DNA from 3 places in the Pseudomonas fulva genome. Region 3 is predicted to be linked to each of the others. Evidence: riboswitches for the same ligand, from Rfam matches in the RefSeq annotation. Region 3 holds a riboswitch; each other region holds the start of a gene.

Region 1 (6,613 bases), 780 kb from region 3:
CTGTGCGGTACGCCCCCGGTGCGCGGGCATGCCGACCAGCTCGAGCAGGTGATCATCAACCTGCTGGTCAATGCCAAGGACGCGCTGCTCAGCGCCCGGGACAAGCATCCGGAACTGGAGCCCCGTATCCTGCTGCGCAGTGACCGCGAGGACGACAAGGTGATCGTGCAGGTTCAGGACAACGCCGGCGGCATCGACCCGCTGTTGCTGGATCGGGTATTCGACCCCTTCTTCACCACCAAACCGGTGGGCAAGGGCACCGGCCTGGGGCTGTCGGTCAGCTACGGCCTGGTCAACCAGATGGGCGGCAAGCTGAGCGTGAGCAATCAGCAAGGCGGGGCCTGTTTCCGTATCGAACTGCCGGTGGTCGCCAACTGATATGAGCAAATGGCTGGATACGCTGTATGCCTATTGCGCGGCTGTGCTGCAGGGTGATCAGCAACTGATCGTACGGCTGCGCGAGGCCGGTTTCGATTGCCATGAAGGGGCGTGGAGCTTTCATCTGCCCGCACTGCATGCCTGGTTGTTCGGCCAGCATGGGGCGCTCGATTACCCGACCTTCCTCAAGCAGCTGTACGCCAGCGACCTTAATGAGCGCCTTGCCCGTCAGGGCGCGCAGATCGCCATTGCCGACAACCGCGGCCAGGTCAGCGAGAGCCTGTATCGTCTGCAGCGCCTGTCCTGAACAGGTGGCGGTGGCCTTCGCGGTAGAGCGCCGAGTCGGCGAAGTCCTCCGCGCCCAGTACCTGGCCGACGAGAATCAGCGCGGTACGTTTGAAGCCCCTGGCGCTGACCTTCGCCTCGATATCCGCCAGGGTGCCGATCGCCCAGTCCTGATCCGGCCAGCTGGCGCGGTGCACCACCGCGATGGGGCAGTTGGCGCCGTAGTGCGGCAGCAGCTCGGTGACGATCTTTGCCAGGTGCTGAACGCCCAGGTGGATGGCCATGGTCGCGCCGTGGCGGGCGAGATCTTGCAGCTGCTCGCCGGCCGGCATCGGCGACTTACTGGCGTAGCGGGTGAGGATCACCGTCTGTGACACCTCGGGCAGCGTCAGCTCGCTTTCCAGCAGCGCCGCGCAGGCGGCCGTGGCCGTCACGCCGGGAATGATCTCGAAGGGGATGCCCAGCGCGCGCAGGTGACGAATCTGCTCGCCGATGGCGCCATACAGCGACGGGTCGCCGGAATGCACCCGCGCCACGTCCTCGCCACGGGCGTGGGCGGCGTGCAGCAGGGCGACGATTTCATCCAGGTACAATTCGGCGGTATTGATCACCTGATGGGCCTGGTGGCCGTCGAGCACCGCCCCGGGCACCAGCGAGCCGGCGTAGAGAATCACCGGGCAGCTGCGGATCAGGCGCTGACCCTTGACGGTGATCAGCTCGGGGTCGCCGGGGCCGGCGCCAATGAAGTAGACGGTCATGGGGTTCCTGAATATGGGTGGCGGCGTCTTGTATCGACCGATGAAAATCCCGGTGGCTCGACAGGGCGTGATCCCTACCCATCGACTCGGGCTACGGCCAGGGTGGCGGCAGCGCTCTTGCGCTTGGTTATCCACAGGCGAGCGGGTCGGCCGCTCAGCTGCTCGGCCAGGGCCAGGGCGCTGGCTTCGGCGACGCCTGGCGTGCCGGTCAGCTGCAACGCCTTGGCCGAGGTCTCGGTCAGGCGCCCATGGTAACCCGCCAGCACCTCGGCGGGCAGGAAGTGGATCGGCAGGTTCAGGTGCGCGGCCAGCAGCTGCAGGCCAGGTTCAGCCGCCTTGTGGGCGCTGCTGGCCAGGGCCGTCAGCTCGGCCGTGCTCGAGCCCTGCTCGGCCAGGGTGCTGTCGAGCAAGGCCAGCAGCTCATCGCGCGAGCACTCGCGCCGGCAACCCAGGCCGGCGACGAGGATGGGCCGTTCATTCACTGCGGCTGGCGCCCAGGGCCATGGAACCAGGCGGCAGTCAGGCCCAGGGCGGCCCAGAAAACCGCGTTGGTCAGCAGCGAGGCGAGGATGAACTGATGCTCCAGCGCTTCGGGCGCCAGGCTTTCATGGGCTTCAGGCTGCGGCGCGCCGAGCAGGTGGGGCAGGGCGAGAATCGCCACACCGAGAATGCGCAGCATCCCGTTGCCGCCGAATGCCAGCAGCGCCAGGCCGGCGGCGGTCGAGGCCGCGGTGCCGATCCACCAGTACTGGCGCAGCAGCAGGTCCGCCGCGGCAGTGCCTGGCAGTTCCGGCGGCAGGCCGCTGGAGGGTGCCAGTACGAAGGTGGCGAAACCCGCCAGGCCCCAGAGCAGGCCATGCCAGGTTTTCTCGGGGGCACGCAGAGTGAACAGACCGGCGAGCATCAGCGCGAAGCCGACGGCGACGACCAGGTTGCTCAGGCCTGTGGATAACAGGCGCTGCCAGCCGTCTTCCGGGGCCCAGGCTTCGCCGTCGTGGCTATGGCCGCTCGCGCCATGGTCGTGGGCTGCGGTGGCGTCATGGCTCTGTTCGATAACTGCCGGCTCAGCGATCTCAAAGCCTTCCGCCTGCAGGATCAAAGGGGTTACCCACAGGCTCTGCAGCAGGGTCAGCACGATGGCGGCGAGCAGGCCGGCGAACCCGGCGGTCCGGGCGATACGCTTGATCATTCTGGTGCCCTCAGTGGCAGGGGAACGCGGCGCTATGCCGGGTATCGTGAGCGGCGTTGTGCAGGGCTTCGACCTCGGAGAAGCCGGCGAAGAAGATCAGCACGGCGCCCAGCACGCAGCTGCCAACGGCGAGCAGGATACGTTGCGACAGGGGGAGCGCAGAGGCGCTGGAATCAGAAAGGACACTGCTGGACATGATCGTAGACCTCAGGGGTAAACGGCACAGCAGGACACGGCGAGACAGCCCGCACGAGCAGGCAGCGATCGGCGCGTGCCCGCCCACCGCGGGTTGCCAAACAGAGGATTCAGGCCGGTCTCCGGGCTCACGACGATCGCCTTGCGGCGATAGGGATCGGCCTTCCCATGCGTGTGCACAGTGGCCAAAACGATCCTGGCATTCGCTTACCGTTGCGGGGGCAGCGCCGGACTCTAACCGGCTTCCCGTTTCACCTCACGCGCGGCGGCGTGAGACACCTGAAACAACCGGGCAAGAACACCACGAAGCGGCCAGAGCGTCAATATGCTGCAGGTCGCGCCGCGATTGACCGTTACCCAGGCTCTGCGTAGCCTTGCGGTCTTCGAGGTTCTCCATGGGTCGCCATGGAGAGGAAACCTGTTCAGAAGGCTTCTAACAGGTTCAAGAGGGAACACGGATCGCCGTGGCTGCCCCCGCAACTGTAAGCAGCGAGTGCGTCGCCAATCGCCACTGGGAGACCGGGAAGGCCGGCCGCGTGCCATGACCTGCCAGCCAGGAGACCTGCCTCGATAACGCTTTCGACAACCGGGCGGGGTGATCCGGTGATGCCTTCGCGTGAGCCCTGCTCGTGCCTGCCATCCTATTGCCCGCTCGCCGTTTCTGCAGACGCCAGGGGCCACCATGAAAACGCTCGCCAAACTTCCCGTCACCATCGTCACCGGCTTTCTCGGTGCCGGTAAGACCACCTTGCTGCGCCACATGCTGGAAAACGCCGAGGGCCGGCGCATCGCGGTGATCGTCAACGAATTCGGCGAGCTGGGCATCGACGGTGAGATTCTCAAGCAGTGCTCCATCGGCTGCAGCGAGGAAGAAGCCAACGGCCGGGTTTATGAACTGGCCAACGGCTGCCTGTGCTGCACCGTGCAGGAAGAGTTCTTCCCGGTGATGCGCGAGCTGGTGGAGCGCCGCGGCGATCTCGACCATATCCTCATCGAAACCAGCGGCCTGGCCCTGCCCAAGCCTCTGGTGCAGGCCTTCAACTGGCCGGAAATCCGCAACGCCTGCACCGTCGATGCGGTGATCACCGTGGTCGACAGCCCGGCCGTGGCAACCGGCACCTTCGCCGCCTTCCCCGATCAGGTCGATGCCCAGCGCAAGCTCGACCCCAACCTCGATCACGAATCGCCGCTGCACGAGCTGTTCGCCGACCAACTGGCCAGCGCCGACCTGGTGATCCTCAACAAGGCCGACCTGCTCGATGCCGAGGCGCTGGCCGCGGTGCGCGCCGAAGTGGCCGAGGAGCTGCCGCCGGCGGTCAAGGTGGTCGAGGCCCATGGCGGCTCGCTGCCGCTCGATGTGCTGCTGGGCCTGAACAGCGAGACCGAGCTGCATATCGAGGGCCGTCGCACCCACCACGACGATGAAGACGACGATCACGATCACGACGAATTCGACTCGTTCCACGTGGAACTACCGGAAGCACACGAGGCGCGCCTGTTGAACGCCCTGAAAGAGGTCGTCGGCAAACACGGCATTCTGCGCGTGAAAGGCTTCGTCGCCGTGCCGAACAAGCCCATGCGATTGCTGCTGCAGGGCGTTGGTCAACGCTTCGACAAGCACTTCGACCGCGCCTGGAAGCCCGATGAAGCGCGGGTGACCCGCCTGATCGTGATCGGCCAGGAACTCGATCACACGGCCATCACGGCCGAGCTGAAAGCGGCGCTGGCGTAACCGGCGCCCGTCATGCACCTGCTGCGTACCCAGCCCGGCCAGTCGCTGCCGGCCGACAGCATCGCCGACCTCGGCCAGACCCCCGCCGAGCTGGTGGTGCTGTGCACCGGTGATTCGCACCTGTCGTTGCTGGCCGAAGTCGCCCGCCATCTGCCCGAGGATTACCCCAGCCTGCGCCTGGCCAGCCCGGCGCAGCTGGGCAACAACGCCTCGGTGGACTTCTATGTCGAGCAGGTGCTCCGGCACGCCAAGGTGATCATGATTTCCGTGCACGGCGGCGTCAGCTACTGGCGCTACGGCATCGAGCGGCTGGTGGAGCTGGCAGGGCAGGGCAAGACGCTGATCCTGGTGCCGGGTTGCGATAACCCCGACCCCGAGCTCACGGCGCTGGGCAACGTGACCGCCGACGATGCCGAACGCCTGTGGCAGTACCTGCGCCAGGGCGGTGTGGATAACGCGCGGCAGTTCTTCAACTGCATCGCCGACCGTTACCTGGGCCGGGACTACGGCTGGCAGCCGCCGCACCCGCTGCCGCGGGTTGGCCTCTATCACCCGCGTATCGGCAATGCCTCGCTGCAGGACTGGCGCGGCGACTGGCGAGCGGATGCACCGGTTGCCGCCTTGCTGTTCTATCGCACCCATGTGCAGGCGGCCAACACCGCCTTCGTCGATACCTTCTGCCAGCGCCTGCAGGCCCAGGGCCTCAACCCGCTGCCCATCGCGGTGGCCAGCCTCAAGGAGGCGGCCTGCCTGGCCCAGGTCGAGGACTGGCTCGACGACGCGGGCGCCAGTCTGATCATCAACACCACCGGCTTCGCCCAGTCCAACCCGGAGTCGCCCCAGGCGCGGCCATTCCGCCGTGACGTGCCAGTGCTGCAGGCGCTCTGCGCGCTGGACAGCGAAGAACAATGGCAGGGCAACGCCCAGGGCCTCGGCCCCCGTGACCTGGCCATGCATATCGCGCTGCCGGAGCTGGATGGCCGCCTGATCACCCGGCCCATCAGCTTCAAGGGCCTGGCCTGGCGCAGCGAACGCAGCCAGAGCGATGTGGTTTGTTACCGCGCGCACCTGCCGGGCATGGATTTCGTCGCCGAACTGGCGCGCCGTCAGGCTGACCTGCAGCGCCTGCCGGCTGTGGATAAACGCATCGCCCTGGTACTGGCCAACTATCCGACCCGTGATGGCCGTATCGGCAACGGCGTCGGTCTGGATACGCCAGCGGCGGCGCTGAATATCCTCCGGGCCCTGCAAGCCCGGGGCTACCCGGTCGAGGGCCTGCCGGCCAGCGGCACCGCGCTGATTCATGGGCTGCTCGGTGGCGTGACCAACGACCTCGACAACCTCGACCTGCGGGCCTGTGCGCAGAGCCTGGCGCTGGACGACTACCAGCGCTTCTTTGCCGCCCTGCCCGAGGCCAATCGCCAGGCGGTGCTGGAACGCTGGGGCGCGCCGGAGAACGACCCGATGTTCCGCGCAGGCCGGCTGATGATCGCCGGCCTGCGTTTCGGCCTGACCTTCGTCGGCATCCAGCCGGCACGGGGTTATCAGGTCGATGCCGCAGCGGTCTACCACGACCCGGATCTGGTGCCGCCCCACGGCTACCTGGCCTTCTATTGCTGGATGCGCCACGTATACGGGGCCAACGCGGTGATCCACGTCGGCAAGCACGGCAACCTGGAATGGCTGCCGGGCAAGAGCGTCGGGCTGTCCGAACGCTGCTGGCCGACTGCGATCCTCGGTGCGCTGCCGAATATCTACCCCTTTATCGTCAACGACCCCGGCGAAGGTGCCCAGGCCAAGCGCCGCACCCAGGCGGTGATCATCGACCACCTGATGCCGCCGCTGACCCGCGCCGAGAGCTACGGCCCGCTGCGCGATCTGGAGCGCCTGGCCGACGAATACTACGACGCCAGCCAGCTCGACCTGCGCCGCGCCGCCGAGCTGCGCGGCGAGATCCTGCAGAAGGTGCGCGAGGCCAGCCTCGACCGTGAGCTGGGCCTGCAGCTCAACGACGACCCTGCCAGCTGGCTGCCGCAGCTCGACGCTTACCTGTGCGACCTCAAGGAATCGCAGATT
Region 2 (6,613 bases), 2.1 Mb from region 3:
GGTAAGCTCAAGAGCGTGCCGCGCAATGCGCAGTTCATTCTTGATGTGGAGCACGGTGCGCTCACCGGCCCGGCGGCTGTGGGAAAGGCCGCCGCGCCCAAGCCCGGCTTCGCCTTTGGCGCGCTGATCGCCGACTGGCCGGTGACCGATATCGTCGGCCTCTGGCACTGGCTGGCCAAGCAGGGCACCCAGCTCGGCGGGCTTTCCGCGCCGCGCTTTCTGCGCATGGTCGGCAAGGACACCTTCATCCCCAGCGATGACATGGTCGCCGCCCTCAAGGCGCAGAAGATCGTCGACAAGGTGCCTAATAGCCAGCGAGACCGCGCAGCGGTTCAGGCAGCATTCAATCAGTGGCATGCGGAAAGTGGTCGGCCCCTGTGCCAGCTTTCGGTGATGCTGGCCCACACGGTCAACCATTGATGCGGCCGCAGCTGCAGCGACTGGTGTCGGCGTTCATCGATGCGCAGCGCATCCTGATCATCACCGGGGCAGGGATTTCCGCCGATTCCGGCTTGCCCACCTACCGCGGCATCGGTGGCCTCTACAACGACCACACCGATGACGGCGTGCCGATCGAGGTGGCCATGTCCGGCGAGATGCTGCGCGGCGATCCGGCGCTGTGCTGGAAGTACCTGGCGCAGCTTGGCAGCGCCTGCCTGGGCGCCGAGCCGAACGCCGGCCACCAGGCGATCGCCGAACTGCAGGCCATCAAGCCCGAGTGCTGGGTGCTGACCCAGAATATCGACGGATACCACCGCCTGGCCGGCAGCCCCCTGGACCGTCTGATCGAGATTCACGGAGAATTGGCGCCGCTTTATTGCCAGCGATGCGGACAAACCGACGAGCGGTTGGCCGAGCATCTGCAGCGGCCGCTACCACCGCTGTGCGCGAGCTGCGGCGGTGTGCTGCGCCCACCGGTGACGTTGTTTGGGGAAATGTTGCCGTCCACAGCCCTGGAGCGTCTACGACGGCAGTTGGCGAAGGGTTTCGATCTGGTGATCAGTGCCGGCACCAGCGCCAGCTTTCCTTATATAGCCGAGCCGCTGCTGCAAGCGCGCCGGTCGGGAGGCGTGACGGTGGAGGTCAATTTGTCGCAGACCAGGGTCAGTGAATGGGTTGACTTGCGGCTGGAAGAACGGGCCTTAGATGTTTTCCCGGAACTACTGAGTCACATTGCTGCTCATAATATTTGCAAATGAGCCCGTTCGCGGGCATAGTCGCGGCTGTTCATTTTTCATGCCACGGTCGTGCCCATGCGCAAACGCTTCGCACCCCTCGTGCCTCTCGCACTCACACTGGTTCTCGCCGCCTGCGCTAACCACACCTCGCAACCCCAGATCGATACGCCTCAGGCCCAGGCTTCATTGCCTGCCAGGCCGGTGGTCGCTGCGCCTGTCGTGGAGCTCAAGGATGCCGGCGAAGACGACGCTGTCGTCGATTTCGCCAATCATGCGCCTTATGCGTTGCCGCAACTGGCGGACAGCGTTCTGGAAAAGGGTATTTCCCTGATCGGCACGCGCTACCGCTTCGGTGGTACCTCGGTGAAAACCGGCTTCGATTGCAGCGGCTTCATCGGGTACCTGTTCCGCGAGGAACTGGGGATGGAGCTGCCGCGCTCGACGCGCGACATGATCAACATCGATGCGCCACTGGTCGATCGCAAGGCCCTGAAGCCGGGTGATCTGGTGTTCTTCAGCACGGCCGGTCGCGGCCGCGTCAGCCACGCCGGCATCTACCTGGGCGACGATCAGTTCATCCATTCCTCCAGCCGTCGCAGCGGCGGCGTGCGTATCGACAGCCTGGACGATGGCTATTGGAAGCGCACCTTCATCGAAGCCAAGCGCGTTCTGGCATTGGCACCGACCGAGCATTTGGCCTCTCAACACTGATGAGGAGTTGCCCGGTCAGAATGCTCGGGTAACAATTCGAATGTTTTCAAGCGACTGCAGTGTAAAGCTAAAGCTTGCACTGCGGTTGTGGACACGGCAGAGTAGGGCGCATTCAGGCTCCAGGATCGTCCGTCCATGACTGCCACCATCCGCGTCGCCTTCCTTCTGCTCGCAGCACTGCTCAGTGCCTGTTCCAGCCGAGCGCCCGTACCTGCCCCGCAACCCGTCGTGGTCATGCCTGCACCCGGTGTTTACCAGGGGGGCGCGGACGATGTGCTGTTCCGCGCGCTGGGCCTGGTGGGCACGCCCTATCGTTACGGCGGCAATACGCCGGACAGCGGTTTCGATTGCAGCGGGCTGATCGGCTACGTGTACCGTGACGCCGCCGGCATCAGACTGCCGCGCTCGACCCGCGAGCTGATCAGCATGCGTGCGCCGACCATCGGCCGGGACTCCCTGCGCAGTGGCGATCTGGTGTTCTTCGCCACCAATGGTGGGCGTCAGGTCAGCCATGCCGGCATCTACGTCGGCGAAGGGCGCTTCGTGCATGCGCCATCGTCAGGTGGCACGGTGCGCCTGGACAGCCTTGGCAACAGCTACTGGCAGCGCACCTACATCGAAGCCAAGCGGGTCTTTCCGGTGGAACTGGCCAGCCATCCCTGAGCACGCCGTCGCGCGAGGCCGCGCGACACAAGCGACTCTGCGATTGACGCTCATGCCGTCAGTCCTTACCCTTTGCGGCCTGCTTCAGGTGCCCCTGGTCGCGGCCAGGGGTGAAACTGGGAAGTCGGTGCGCTGCTGCCAAGCGAGCAATGCCGACGCTGCCCCCGCAACGGTAAACGAGTCCAACCACGCTTCTGGCCACTGTATCGCTGATACGGGAAGGCGCGTTGGTCGCTGTGTCCCAAGGGACGCGCGCTCGCAAGCCCGGAGACCGGCCTGTCGCTTTTTCCCTAGGTTGCGCGGTGGGCGCGGCCGGTGCGCGGCCCCTGGGCCAGCCCCTGCCTGCTCCTGCGTGATCGTTTTTATCGTCGAGCACCCATACGTGCTCGAACCGCGCGAGCTTGCTGGCGCCGAGGAGATCCCATGAGCGAATCGACCCCATCCCCCAGCCGCGAATCGGCCGAGCGCGACGCGCGCCATAACGCCCGCATGGCGCGCAAGAAGGCGCTGATGGACGAAAGGATCGCCCAGGCCCAGGACGAATACGGCTTGCTGCTGGTGCACAGCGGCAATGGCAAGGGCAAGAGCAGCTCGGCCTTCGGTATGGTCGCCCGGGCCCTGGGCCATGGCTTGAAGGTGGGCGTGGTGCAGTTCATCAAGGGCGGCATGGCCACCGGCGAAGAGCACTTCTTCCGCCGCTTTCCCGATGAAGTCAGCTACCACGTGATGGGCGAGGGCTACACCTGGGATACCCAGGATCGCCAGCGTGACATCGAGAAGGCCCGCCTGGCCTGGGATGTTGCCAGGCACCTGCTGAACGATCCGCAGATCGCCCTGGTGGTGCTGGACGAGCTGAATATCGCCCTCAAGCACGGCTACCTGGATGTGGATCTGGTGCTGCGCGATATCGAGTCGCGCCCGGAGCTGCAGCACGTGGTGGTCACCGGCCGCGGCGCACCGCCGGCGTTGCTCGAGGCCGCCGATACGGTGACCGAAATGACCCTGGTCAAACACGCCTTCAAGGCCGGTGTAAAGGCGCAGAAGGGCGTGGAATTTTGAGCACGGTAGACGCGCTTTACGCCGAGCCTGGGGCGCCACGGCGCTGCCCGGCCCTGGTGATCGCCGCGCCCGCTTCGGGGCAGGGCAAGACCACCGTCACCGCCGCCCTGGCGCGCCTGCATACCCGGCAGGGCAAGCGGGTGCGGGTGTTCAAGTGCGGGCCGGATTTTCTCGACCCGATGATCCTCTCCCGTGCCAGTGGCAACCCGGTCTACCAGCTGGACCTGTGGATGGTCGGCGAGGCCGAGAGCCGGCGTCTGCTCTGGGAAGCGGCGGGCGAGGCCGATCTGATTCTCATCGAAGGCGTGATGGGGCTGTTCGACGGCTCGCCGTCGGCAGCTGACCTGGCGCGTCGTTTCGGCGTGCCGGTGCTTGGCGTGATCGACGGCTCGGCCATGGCCCAGACCTTCGGCGCCCTGGCCGTCGGCCTGGCCAGCTACCAGCCGGACCTGCCCTTCTCCGGCGTGCTCGGCAACCGGGTCAATCCAGGTCGCCATAACGACCTGATCCGTGACAGCCTGCCGGCCTCGATCCGCTGGTACGGCTCGTTGCCGCGCAGTGCGGCCATCGAGTTGCCAAGCCGGCACCTTGGCCTGGTGCAGGCCGCCGAGCTGGCCGACCTGGATGTGCGCCTGGATAGCGCGGCCGATGCCCTCGAGCAGACCGCGACCCTCACCCTGCCACCGCCGGTGAGCTTCGCGGCGCCCGCGCTGGCGCCACTGGAACCGCTTCTGGAAGGCGTGCGTATTGGCGTGGCCCATGATGCATCCTTCGCCTTCATCTACCAGGCCAATCTCGATCTGCTCGAGCGCATGGGCGCGACCCTGGTGTGCTTCAGCCCGCTGGCGGACGAAGCGCTACCCGCGGTGGACAGCCTCTATCTGCCCGGCGGCTACCCGGAACTGCACCTGCAGGCACTGAGCGGCAATCGACCGATGATCGACGCCATCAGGGCGCACCAGCAGGCCGGCAAGCCGCTGCTCGCCGAATGCGGCGGCATGCTGTACCTGCTCGAGTCGCTGAGCGACGTCGCCGGCGAGCGCGCCGAACTGGCCGGCCTGGTGCCTGGCCATGCACAGATGCAGAAGCGCCTGGTCGCCCTGGCCTTGCAGCGCGTGGCACTGCCCGAGGGCGTGCTGCGTGGGCACAGCTACCACCATTCGCGCCTGGAGTCGGGGCCGCAGCCGCTGGTCCTGGGCGATTGTCCGAATGACAAACCGGTCAGCGAGGCGGTATTTCGGATCGGCCGCCTGACCGCCTCTTATATCCACTTCTATCTGCCGTCGAACCCGACGGCCGCCGCGGCGTTGCTGCGGCCATGAGCGAGCACGCCTTCAGCGCCGAAGAGCGCGCCGCGGTCTACCGCGCCATCGCCGAGCGCCGCGACATGCGCCATTTCAGCGGCGGCGAGGTGGCGCCCGAACTGCTCGCCCGGTTGCTCGAGGCGGCGCACCAGGCGCCCAGTGTCGGCCTGATGCAGCCGTGGCGCTTTATCCGCATCACCCGGCCGGCGTTGCGTGAGGACATCTATCAGTTGGTCGAACGCGAGCGTCAGCTGACCGCCGAGGCCCTGGGCGAGCGCTCCGATGAATTCATGCGCCTGAAGGTCGAGGGCGTTCGCGACTGCGCCGAAGTGCTGGTGGCCGCCTTGATGGAGGGCCGTGACGCCCATGTCTTCGGCCGGCGCACCTTGCCGGAAATGGACATGGCGTCGCTGTCCTGCGCCATCCAGAACCTGTGGCTGGCAGCCCGCGCCGAAGGCCTCGGCATGGGCTGGGTATCGCTGTTCGACCCCGCCGCACTGGCCGAGCTGCTGGCCATGCCGCCGGGCAGCAAGCCGGTCGCGGTGCTCTGCCTGGGGCCGGTGCAGGCCTTCTACCCGGCGCCGATGCTGGTCCAGGAAGGCTGGGCACAGGTGCGGCCGCTGCATGAGTTGCTGTTTGAGGATCGCTGGGATCAGCATGAATAACGAGAGCCGTCCATGAGCCTGATCCTCAGCGCCGTCGCGGGCGTGACCCTGGATGCCGCCCTCGGCGAGCCGAAGCGCTGGCACCCGTTGGTGGGCTTCGGCAAGCTCGCCAACCGCCTGGAGCAGCGTTTCAACCCGTCCGGTGGCGGCTGGCGCAGCCACGGTGTGAGCGCCTGGTGCCTGGCGGTGCTGCCGTTGACGCTGCTCACCCTGCTGTTGGTGCAGCTGCCATGGGTCGGTTGGCTGGTGCAGATCCTCGCCCTGTACGCCGCCCTCGGGCTGCGCAGCCTGGATGAACACGCCCAGCCGGTGGCCCAGGCGCTGCGCCTGGGTGATCTGCCGCTGGCCCGCCAGCGGGTCGGCTACATGGTCAGCCGCCGCACCGAGGACCTGGATGCCACCGGCGTGGCCCGTGCCGGTACCGAGTCGGTGCTGGAAAACGGCAGCGACGCGGTGTTCGCCGCGCTGTTCTGGTTTCTCGTCGCCGGGGCGCCGGGCGTGGTGCTGTACCGCCTGAGCAACACCCTGGACGCCATGTGGGGCTATCGCAACGCGCGTTTCGAGCGCTTCGGCTGGGCCGCCGCGAAGATCGATGACCTGCTCAATTATGTGCCGGCCCGGCTGGTGGCGTTGACCTATGCCGTACTGGGCCGTAGCGCCCTGGCGATGCGCTGCTGGCAGCGCCAGGCGCCGCAGTGGGACAGCCCCAACGCCGGGCCGGTGATGGCCGCGGGAGCCGGGGCGTTGGGCGTCAGCCTTGGCGGCGCGGCGGTCTATCACGGCGAGTTGCACCCGCGCCCCGAGCTGGGTGAAGGGCCGCCACCAAGGGCGCGGGATATCGAACGGGCGATGAACCTGGTATGGGGCGGGGTACTGCTCTGGTTGCTGCTGATGCTGACCGTGGAGGTGTGCCTTGCTTGAGCATGGCGGACGGTTGCGCAAGGCGGCGCTGCGCCATGGCATTCCCCTGAGCGACTGGCTGGACCTGTCCACCGGCGTGGCGCCCTACGGCCTGCCGCTGACGGAGATTCCG
Region 3 (6,613 bases):
CCGCTGGATCGGCCCGCGGTAGCGGCAGTGGTCGAGCAACTCGCGGGCGATCATTTCGCCCTCGCGGTCGGCGTCGGTGGCGATCACCAGTTCGCTGGCTTCGCCGAGCAGGCGCTTGACCGCCTTGAACTGCGCGGCGGTCTTGGGCTTGATGCGCATCTTCCACTGCTGCGGGACGATCGGCAGGTCATCCAGCACCCAGCGTTTGTAGCGCGCATCGTAGGCATCCGGCGGCGCCGTCTCGAGCAGATGGCCGATGCACCAGGTCACCGTCACGCCGTTGCCCAGCCAGCAGCCGTCACCGCGCCGCGTGGCACCGAGCACGCTGGCGATGTCTTTGGCTTGGGACGGCTTTTCACAGAGAAACAGGCGCATCGGCTAAGGCCAGCAGGAAATGAATAGCGGCAAGAATACTGTATACCCATCCAAATCGCCCACTCGCGCTGATTTGCTCACGAAAGAGCCCTCTGCTAGTGTCGCGGCGACCGCGAACCCCGCCTGAGACCTGCTGACCATGGCCCGCAAGAAAGCCGCGCTCGACTTCGAGCAATCCCTCACCGAACTGCAAACCATTGTCGAGCGCCTGGAAAACGGCGAGCTGTCGCTGGAGGAGTCGCTGAGCGCCTTCGAGCAGGGCATCGGCCTGACCCGCGAATGCCAGGCCGCCTTGACCCAGGCCGAGCAGAAGGTACAGATCCTCCTGGAGCGCGACGGCGCCCTGGAAGCGGCGCCCTTCGAAACGGACGAGCCGCTATGATCGCCGCCTACCAGGCGCGCTGCCAGAAACAGGTCGACGCCGCCCTCGAACCGCTGTTCACCGCGCCACGTGCCGAGCTCGAGCGCCTGTATGCGGCCATGCGCTACAGCGTGTTCAACGGTGGCAAGCGGGTGCGCCCGCTGCTCGCCTATGCCGCCTGCGAAGCCCTCGGCGGCAGCGCGCAGCAGGCCGATGGCGCCGCCTGCGCGGTGGAGCTGATCCATGCCTATTCCCTGGTGCACGACGACCTGCCGGCCATGGACGACGACGACCTGCGTCGCGGCCAACCGACCACCCATATCGCCTTCGACGAAGCCACCGCGATTCTTGCCGGCGATGGCTTGCAGAGCCTGGCCTTCGCCGTGCTCGCCAGCACAGCGCACAACCCGCAGAGCGCCGAGATTCGCCTGAGCATGTTCCAGGCCCTGGCCGATGCGGCAGGCCCGGCCGGCATGGTCGGTGGCCAGGCCATCGACCTCGGCTCGGTGGGCCAGCAATTGCAGCAACCGGCACTGGAAACCATGCATCGCCACAAGACCGGTGCGCTGATCGAAGCCAGCGTGCGCCTCGGCGCCCTGGCCAGCGGTCGTGCCGATGAACAAGCCCTGGCGGCGCTTAGCACCTACGCCCGTGCCGTTGGCCTGGCCTTCCAGGTGCAGGACGACATCCTCGACGTGGAAAGCGATACCGCGACCCTGGGCAAGACCCAGGGCAAGGACCAGGCGAACGACAAGCCCACCTACCCCGCTCTGCTCGGCATGGCCGCGGCCAAGGCCTACGCCCTGGAACTGCGCGACCAGGCGCTGCAAGCGCTGCAGCCGTTCAGTGATGCCGCCGAACCGTTGCGCGAGCTGGCGCGTTATATCGTCGAACGGCGCAACTGAACCGCTGTCTATCTGACATCGCTGCTGCGGCAACCACGCCCAAGTCCTCCCTTGGGCTAGGGTCATCGCATCAGGTAGACTGCCCCACTATTTTGAATTCCTATAACGACTCGCCTGATGCCGACGACTTTCCACGAGATTCCCCGCGAACGCCCGCTGACGCCGCTGCTCGACCGCGCCAACACGCCGGATGAGTTGCGCCGCCTTGGCGAAGCCGAGCTGGAAACCCTGGCGGATGAACTGCGCCAGTACCTGCTCTACACGGTCGGCCAGACCGGCGGGCATTTCGGTGCCGGCCTCGGGGTGATCGAGCTGACCGTCGCCCTGCACTACGTCTTCGATACGCCCGACGACCGCCTGGTGTGGGACGTCGGCCATCAGGCCTACCCGCACAAGATCCTCACCGGCCGCCGCGAGCGCATGGGCACCCTGCGCCAGAAGGACGGCATCGCTGCCTTCCCGCGTCGCTCGGAAAGCGAGTACGACACCTTTGGCGTCGGTCATTCCAGCACCTCGATCAGCGCCGCACTGGGCATGGCCATCGCCGCCCAGCGCCAGGGCAGCAAGCGCAAGTCGGTGGCGGTGATCGGCGACGGCGCGCTGACCGCCGGCATGGCCTTCGAAGCGCTCAACCACGCTGCCGACGTGAAGGCCAACATGCTGGTGGTACTCAACGACAACGACATGTCGATCTCCAAGAACGTCGGCGGTCTGTCCAACTACCTGGCCAAGATTCTCTCCAGCCGCACCTACGCCAACGTGCGCGAAGGCAGCAAGAAGGTGCTGTCCAAGCTGCCCGGCGCCTGGGAAATCGCCCGCAAGACCGAAGAGCACGCCAAGGGCATGCTGGTCTCCGGCACCCTGTTCGAAGAGCTGGGCTGGAACTACATCGGCCCCATCGACGGCCACGACCTGCCGACCCTGCTGGCCACCCTGCGCAACATGCGCGACCTGGAGGGCCTGCAGTTCCTCCACGTGGTCACCAAGAAGGGCAAGGGCTTCGCGCCAGCCGAGGTCGACCCGATCGTCTACCACGCCATTACCAAGCTGGAGCCGATCAACGCGCCGGCCAAGGTGAAGGCGCCGTCCGGCCCGAAATACTCCAGCGTGTTCGGCCAGTGGCTGTGCGAGATGGCCGCCCATGACGAACGCCTGATGGCGGTCACCCCGGCCATGAAGGAAGGCTCGGACCTGGTGGCCTTCAGCGAACGCCACCCGGATCGATACTTCGACGTGGCCATCGCCGAGCAGCACGCGGTGACGCTGGCCGCCGGCATGGCCTGTGAAGGCGCCAAGCCGGTGGTGGCGATCTACTCGACCTTCCTGCAGCGCGCCTACGACCAGCTGATCCACGATGTCGCGGTGCAGAACCTCGACGTGCTGTTCGCCATCGACCGCGCCGGCCTGGTCGGCGAAGACGGCCCGACCCACGCGGGCAGCTTCGACCTCTCTTACCTGCGCTGCATCCCCGGCATGCTGATCATGACGCCGAGCGATGAGAACGAGCTGCACCACATGCTCACCACCGGCTACCAGTTCACTGGCCCGGCGGCGGTGCGTTACCCCCGCGGCAGCGGCCCGAACGCCACCATCGACCGCGAACTCACGCCGCTGCCGATCGGCAAGGGCGTGGTGCGTCGCCAGGGCGCCGGCGTGGCCCTGCTGGTGTTCGGTGTGCAGCTGAGTGAGGCCCTGCGCGTCGGCGAAACCCTGGACGCCACGGTGGTCGACATGCGCTTCGTCAAACCCCTCGACGAAGCGCTGGTCAGCGAACTGGCCGCCAGCCACGACCTGCTGGTGACCATCGAGGAAAACAGCGTGATGGGCGGCGCCGGCAGCGCCGTCAGCGAATTCCTCGCCAGCCAGGGCACGCTCAAGCCGATGCTGCACCTGGGCCTGCCCGACAGCTATGTCGAGCACGCCCGTCCCGACCAGATGCTCGCCGAGTGCGGCCTGGACGAAGCCGGCATCGAAGCGGCCGTGCGTCAGCGTCTTGAGAAAGGCTCAAGCAGAGCCTGACCGACTTGCTTGTATTTCATGCAGTCACCTTCTAAGGTACGCCTCGTTCACCTCCTGCCAGGTGCCCGCGGCGCTGCCACGCCGCGCGTTAAACGGGAAGTCGGTGCGCTCGCTACGCGCGCCAAGCCGATGCTGCCCCCGCAACGGTAATCGACCGCAATCAGCCGATTGCACAGCCGCTCAACCGCCACTGGGCCTACCGGGAAGGCGAGCGGTTGCCGGTCGAAAGCCCGGATACCGGCCTTGCAGGACGAGACGCGTGTTGCGGAGGGCACCACCGTCAGGCGTCAGCGTGCGCTGCGCTTGCGCTCGCCCTCCTCGAAAGTCTGCCGACCTGCGAGGACACCCACCATGAAACAGCTTCACCTGATGCTCGCCTGCGCCCTGTCGCCAGGCCTGGCACTCGCGGCCACCACGAGCTACGACGAGGCGCTCAAGCTCTCGGAGACCGTGGTAACCGGCAACCGAGACGTGCAGCCGCGCGAACAGAGCAGCACGCCCACCACGGTATTCACCCGCGCCGACATCGAGCGCCTGCAGCCCGGCAGCGTGCTCGACCTGCTGAGCCGGGTGCCGGGGGTGCAGGTGACCCGCGCCGGTGGCCGCGGCAGCACCAGTGGCCTGTACATTCGCGGCACCAAGACCGCACAGAGCCTGGTGCTGGTCGACGGCCAGCGCATCGGCTCGGCCTCTGCTGGTGGCGCGCCGCTGGAATACCTGAATGTCGAGCAGATCGAACGTGTCGAGGTGTTGCGCGGCTCACGCTCGGCCATTCACGGTGCCGATGCGATTGGCGGTGTGGTGCAGATTTTCACCCGTCGGGCTACGGGCGAAGGGCTCAACCCGCGCCTGCGCGTCGGCTATGGGTCGAACCACAGCTGGGAACGCAGCCTGGGCCTGTCCGGTGGCGATGCCGACACTCGTTTCAACCTCGGCCTGAGCGCCGACGACACCCGCGGCATCAATCGCACCCATGCCCCCGTGGCGCCGGACAGCGACCGCGACGCCTACCGCAACAACGCCTTGAGCGCCAACCTCAGCCACCGTTTCAGCGAAACGCTGGAAGCCGGCTTCAGCGTGCTCGACCAGCGCGGCGAGAGCGAATACGACGGTGGCTGGGAAGGCGCCTACCCGTACGCCGACTATCAGCTGACCAGCTACTCCGGGTTCCTCGACGCCCAGTTGCTGCCTGACTGGAAAAGCCGCCTGGAAGTCGGCCACAGCGAGAACCGCTCCGTCGAGCGTTTCGATGACGTGCCCGCCAGCAGCCCCTTCAACACCTACCGCGACAGCCTGGCCTGGCTCAACACCCTCGACCTGGGCAACGGCCACAGCCTGCTGCTCGGCGCCGATGGCTACCAGGAACGGCTCAACAGCAATACCGCCTACGCCGAGGACAGCCGCTGGAACCACGCCCTGCTCGCGCAGCACCGTTACCGCGGCGAGCGCTTCAATACCGAACTGGGCCTGCGCCACGAGAAGAACCAACAGTTCGGCAGCGCCAACACGGTAAGCGCGGCCCTGGGTTACCAGCTCGATGCGCGCAACGAGCTGATCTTCTCCTACGCAGAGGGCTTCCGCGCGCCGACTTTCAACGACCTCTACTGGCCAGGTGGCGGCAACCCGGACCTGCAGCCGGAGACCTCCAAATCCTACGAGTTGCAGTGGCGCAGCCAGGTAGCCGAGCGCACGGCGCTGCAAGCCTCGGTGTACCGTACCGACCTGCGTGATGCGATCAGCGGCTGGCCCGCCGAGAACCTCGACAAGGCGCGCATCAACGGCTTCGAAGGCAGCCTGCAGCATGAACTGCTGGGCTGGCAGGCCGCCCTCGGCCTGAGCCTGATCGATCCGCGCGACCGCAGCACCGGCAAGCTATTGAATCGCCGCGCCAAGCGCACCCTGAGCCTGGACATGGATCGCCAGTTCGGCGACTGGTCATTCGGCGCCACCTGGCAGGCGGTCAGCCGTACCTACGACGACGTCGACAATCAGCGCGGGATCGCCGGCCATGGGCTGCTTGGCCTGCGCGGCAACTGGCAGGCGACACCGGAGCTGGCGCTGGGCCTGAAGGTGGACAACGTGCTGGACAAAGGTTACGGCCGCGCCCAGTACAGTCATGGAAGCTGGCCCGTGACGAACTACAGCGAATACCGCGAGGAAGGCCGCACGGCCCTGCTGTCACTGACCTGGGCCCCGGCCCTCTGAGGACCGTTCACGCACTTGTCCACTGGCAAACCCGAATCCGTATCCCGATGAATTGGCGGCAGAGTGGCGGAAGCGGCCGTTCCCCTATCCTGTGGGAACGGGCCATGCCCGTGATTTTTCGCGGGCATGGACTGGGCGCCCCCGCCCGCTCCCACAGGTACCGCATCGATTGCCGCTTTTGCCTTTCTGCCATCACTGCTCGTGGCGCCTCGTCGAAGAGCATGGAGGCCTGAGTCAGTAAGTGGCCCGCAAGCGGCACCTACCCGGTCGATGGATCACCCCGATCCGTTTAGACGCTGCGGGGGCGATCCAGCCGACATGATCACACCCAGCCCTGTGCCTTGAGCTCGCTCTTCACGTAGGCGTAGTAGACCGGCGCGGCCACCAGCCCGGCGATGCCGAAGGCGGCCTCGAACACCAGCATCACCAGCAACAGCTCCCAGGCCCGCGCCTTGATCTGCCCACCGACGATGCGTGCGTTGAGGAAGTATTCGACCTTGTGGATGACGATCAGATAGGCCAGTGCGCCCAGCGCCACCCAGATGGACAGCGACAGGCCGACCACGAAGATCGCGGTGTTGGAGATCAGGTTGCCGACCACCGGCAACAGGCCGGCCACGAAGGTGATCGCGATCAGCGTCTTGGTCAGCGGCAGGTGCACGTCGAACAGCGGCAGCACGCCCATCAGGAAGATGCCGGTGAAGGTGGTGTTGAGCAGGGAAATCTTGATCTGCGCGAAGACGATATT

Evidence for each region. Region 3 has a riboswitch for cobalamin ahead of K8U54_RS06285 (TonB-dependent receptor domain-containing protein). Riboswitches for the same ligand answer to the same signal wherever they lie in the genome.
Region 1: another riboswitch for cobalamin. It lies ahead of K8U54_RS09710 (CbtB domain-containing protein); the one in region 3 lies ahead of K8U54_RS06285 (TonB-dependent receptor domain-containing protein).
Region 2: another riboswitch for cobalamin. It lies ahead of cobO (cob(I)yrinic acid a,c-diamide adenosyltransferase); the one in region 3 lies ahead of K8U54_RS06285 (TonB-dependent receptor domain-containing protein).

What each region holds. Positions count from the first base shown of each region.
Region 1 is NZ_CP082928.1:2,163,812-2,170,424, reverse strand. Features, by position in the region: gene K8U54_RS09735 (PAS domain-containing sensor histidine kinase) at 1-378, shown strand, start outside; gene K8U54_RS09730 (hypothetical protein) at 380-685, shown strand; gene cobM (precorrin-4 C(11)-methyltransferase) at 648-1,421, opposite strand; gene K8U54_RS09720 (cobalamin biosynthesis protein) at 1,496-1,903, opposite strand; gene K8U54_RS09715 (CbtA family protein) at 1,900-2,610, opposite strand; gene K8U54_RS09710 (CbtB domain-containing protein) at 2,621-2,806, opposite strand; cobalamin riboswitch at 2,902-3,103, opposite strand; cobalamin riboswitch at 3,200-3,389, shown strand; gene cobW (cobalamin biosynthesis protein CobW) at 3,488-4,537, shown strand; gene cobN (cobaltochelatase subunit CobN) at 4,550-6,613, shown strand, end outside.
Region 2 is NZ_CP082928.1:4,721,479-4,728,091, forward strand. Features, by position in the region: gene K8U54_RS21775 (DNA-3-methyladenine glycosylase I) at 1-420, shown strand, start outside; gene K8U54_RS21780 (NAD-dependent deacylase) at 420-1,199, shown strand; gene K8U54_RS21785 (C40 family peptidase) at 1,254-1,889, shown strand; gene K8U54_RS21790 (C40 family peptidase) at 2,025-2,552, shown strand; cobalamin riboswitch at 2,622-2,846, shown strand; gene cobO (cob(I)yrinic acid a,c-diamide adenosyltransferase) at 2,976-3,611, shown strand; gene K8U54_RS21800 (cobyrinate a,c-diamide synthase) at 3,608-4,933, shown strand; gene bluB (5,6-dimethylbenzimidazole synthase) at 4,930-5,580, shown strand; gene cbiB (adenosylcobinamide-phosphate synthase CbiB) at 5,593-6,501, shown strand; gene cobD (threonine-phosphate decarboxylase CobD) at 6,494-6,613, shown strand, end outside.
Region 3 is NZ_CP082928.1:1,385,033-1,391,645, forward strand. Features, by position in the region: gene K8U54_RS06265 (DNA topoisomerase III) at 1-375, opposite strand, end outside; gene K8U54_RS06270 (exodeoxyribonuclease VII small subunit) at 515-757, shown strand; gene ispA ((2E,6E)-farnesyl diphosphate synthase) at 754-1,641, shown strand; gene dxs (1-deoxy-D-xylulose-5-phosphate synthase) at 1,759-3,660, shown strand; cobalamin riboswitch at 3,703-3,920, shown strand; gene K8U54_RS06285 (TonB-dependent receptor domain-containing protein) at 4,012-5,865, shown strand; gene K8U54_RS06290 (AI-2E family transporter) at 6,188-6,613, opposite strand, start outside.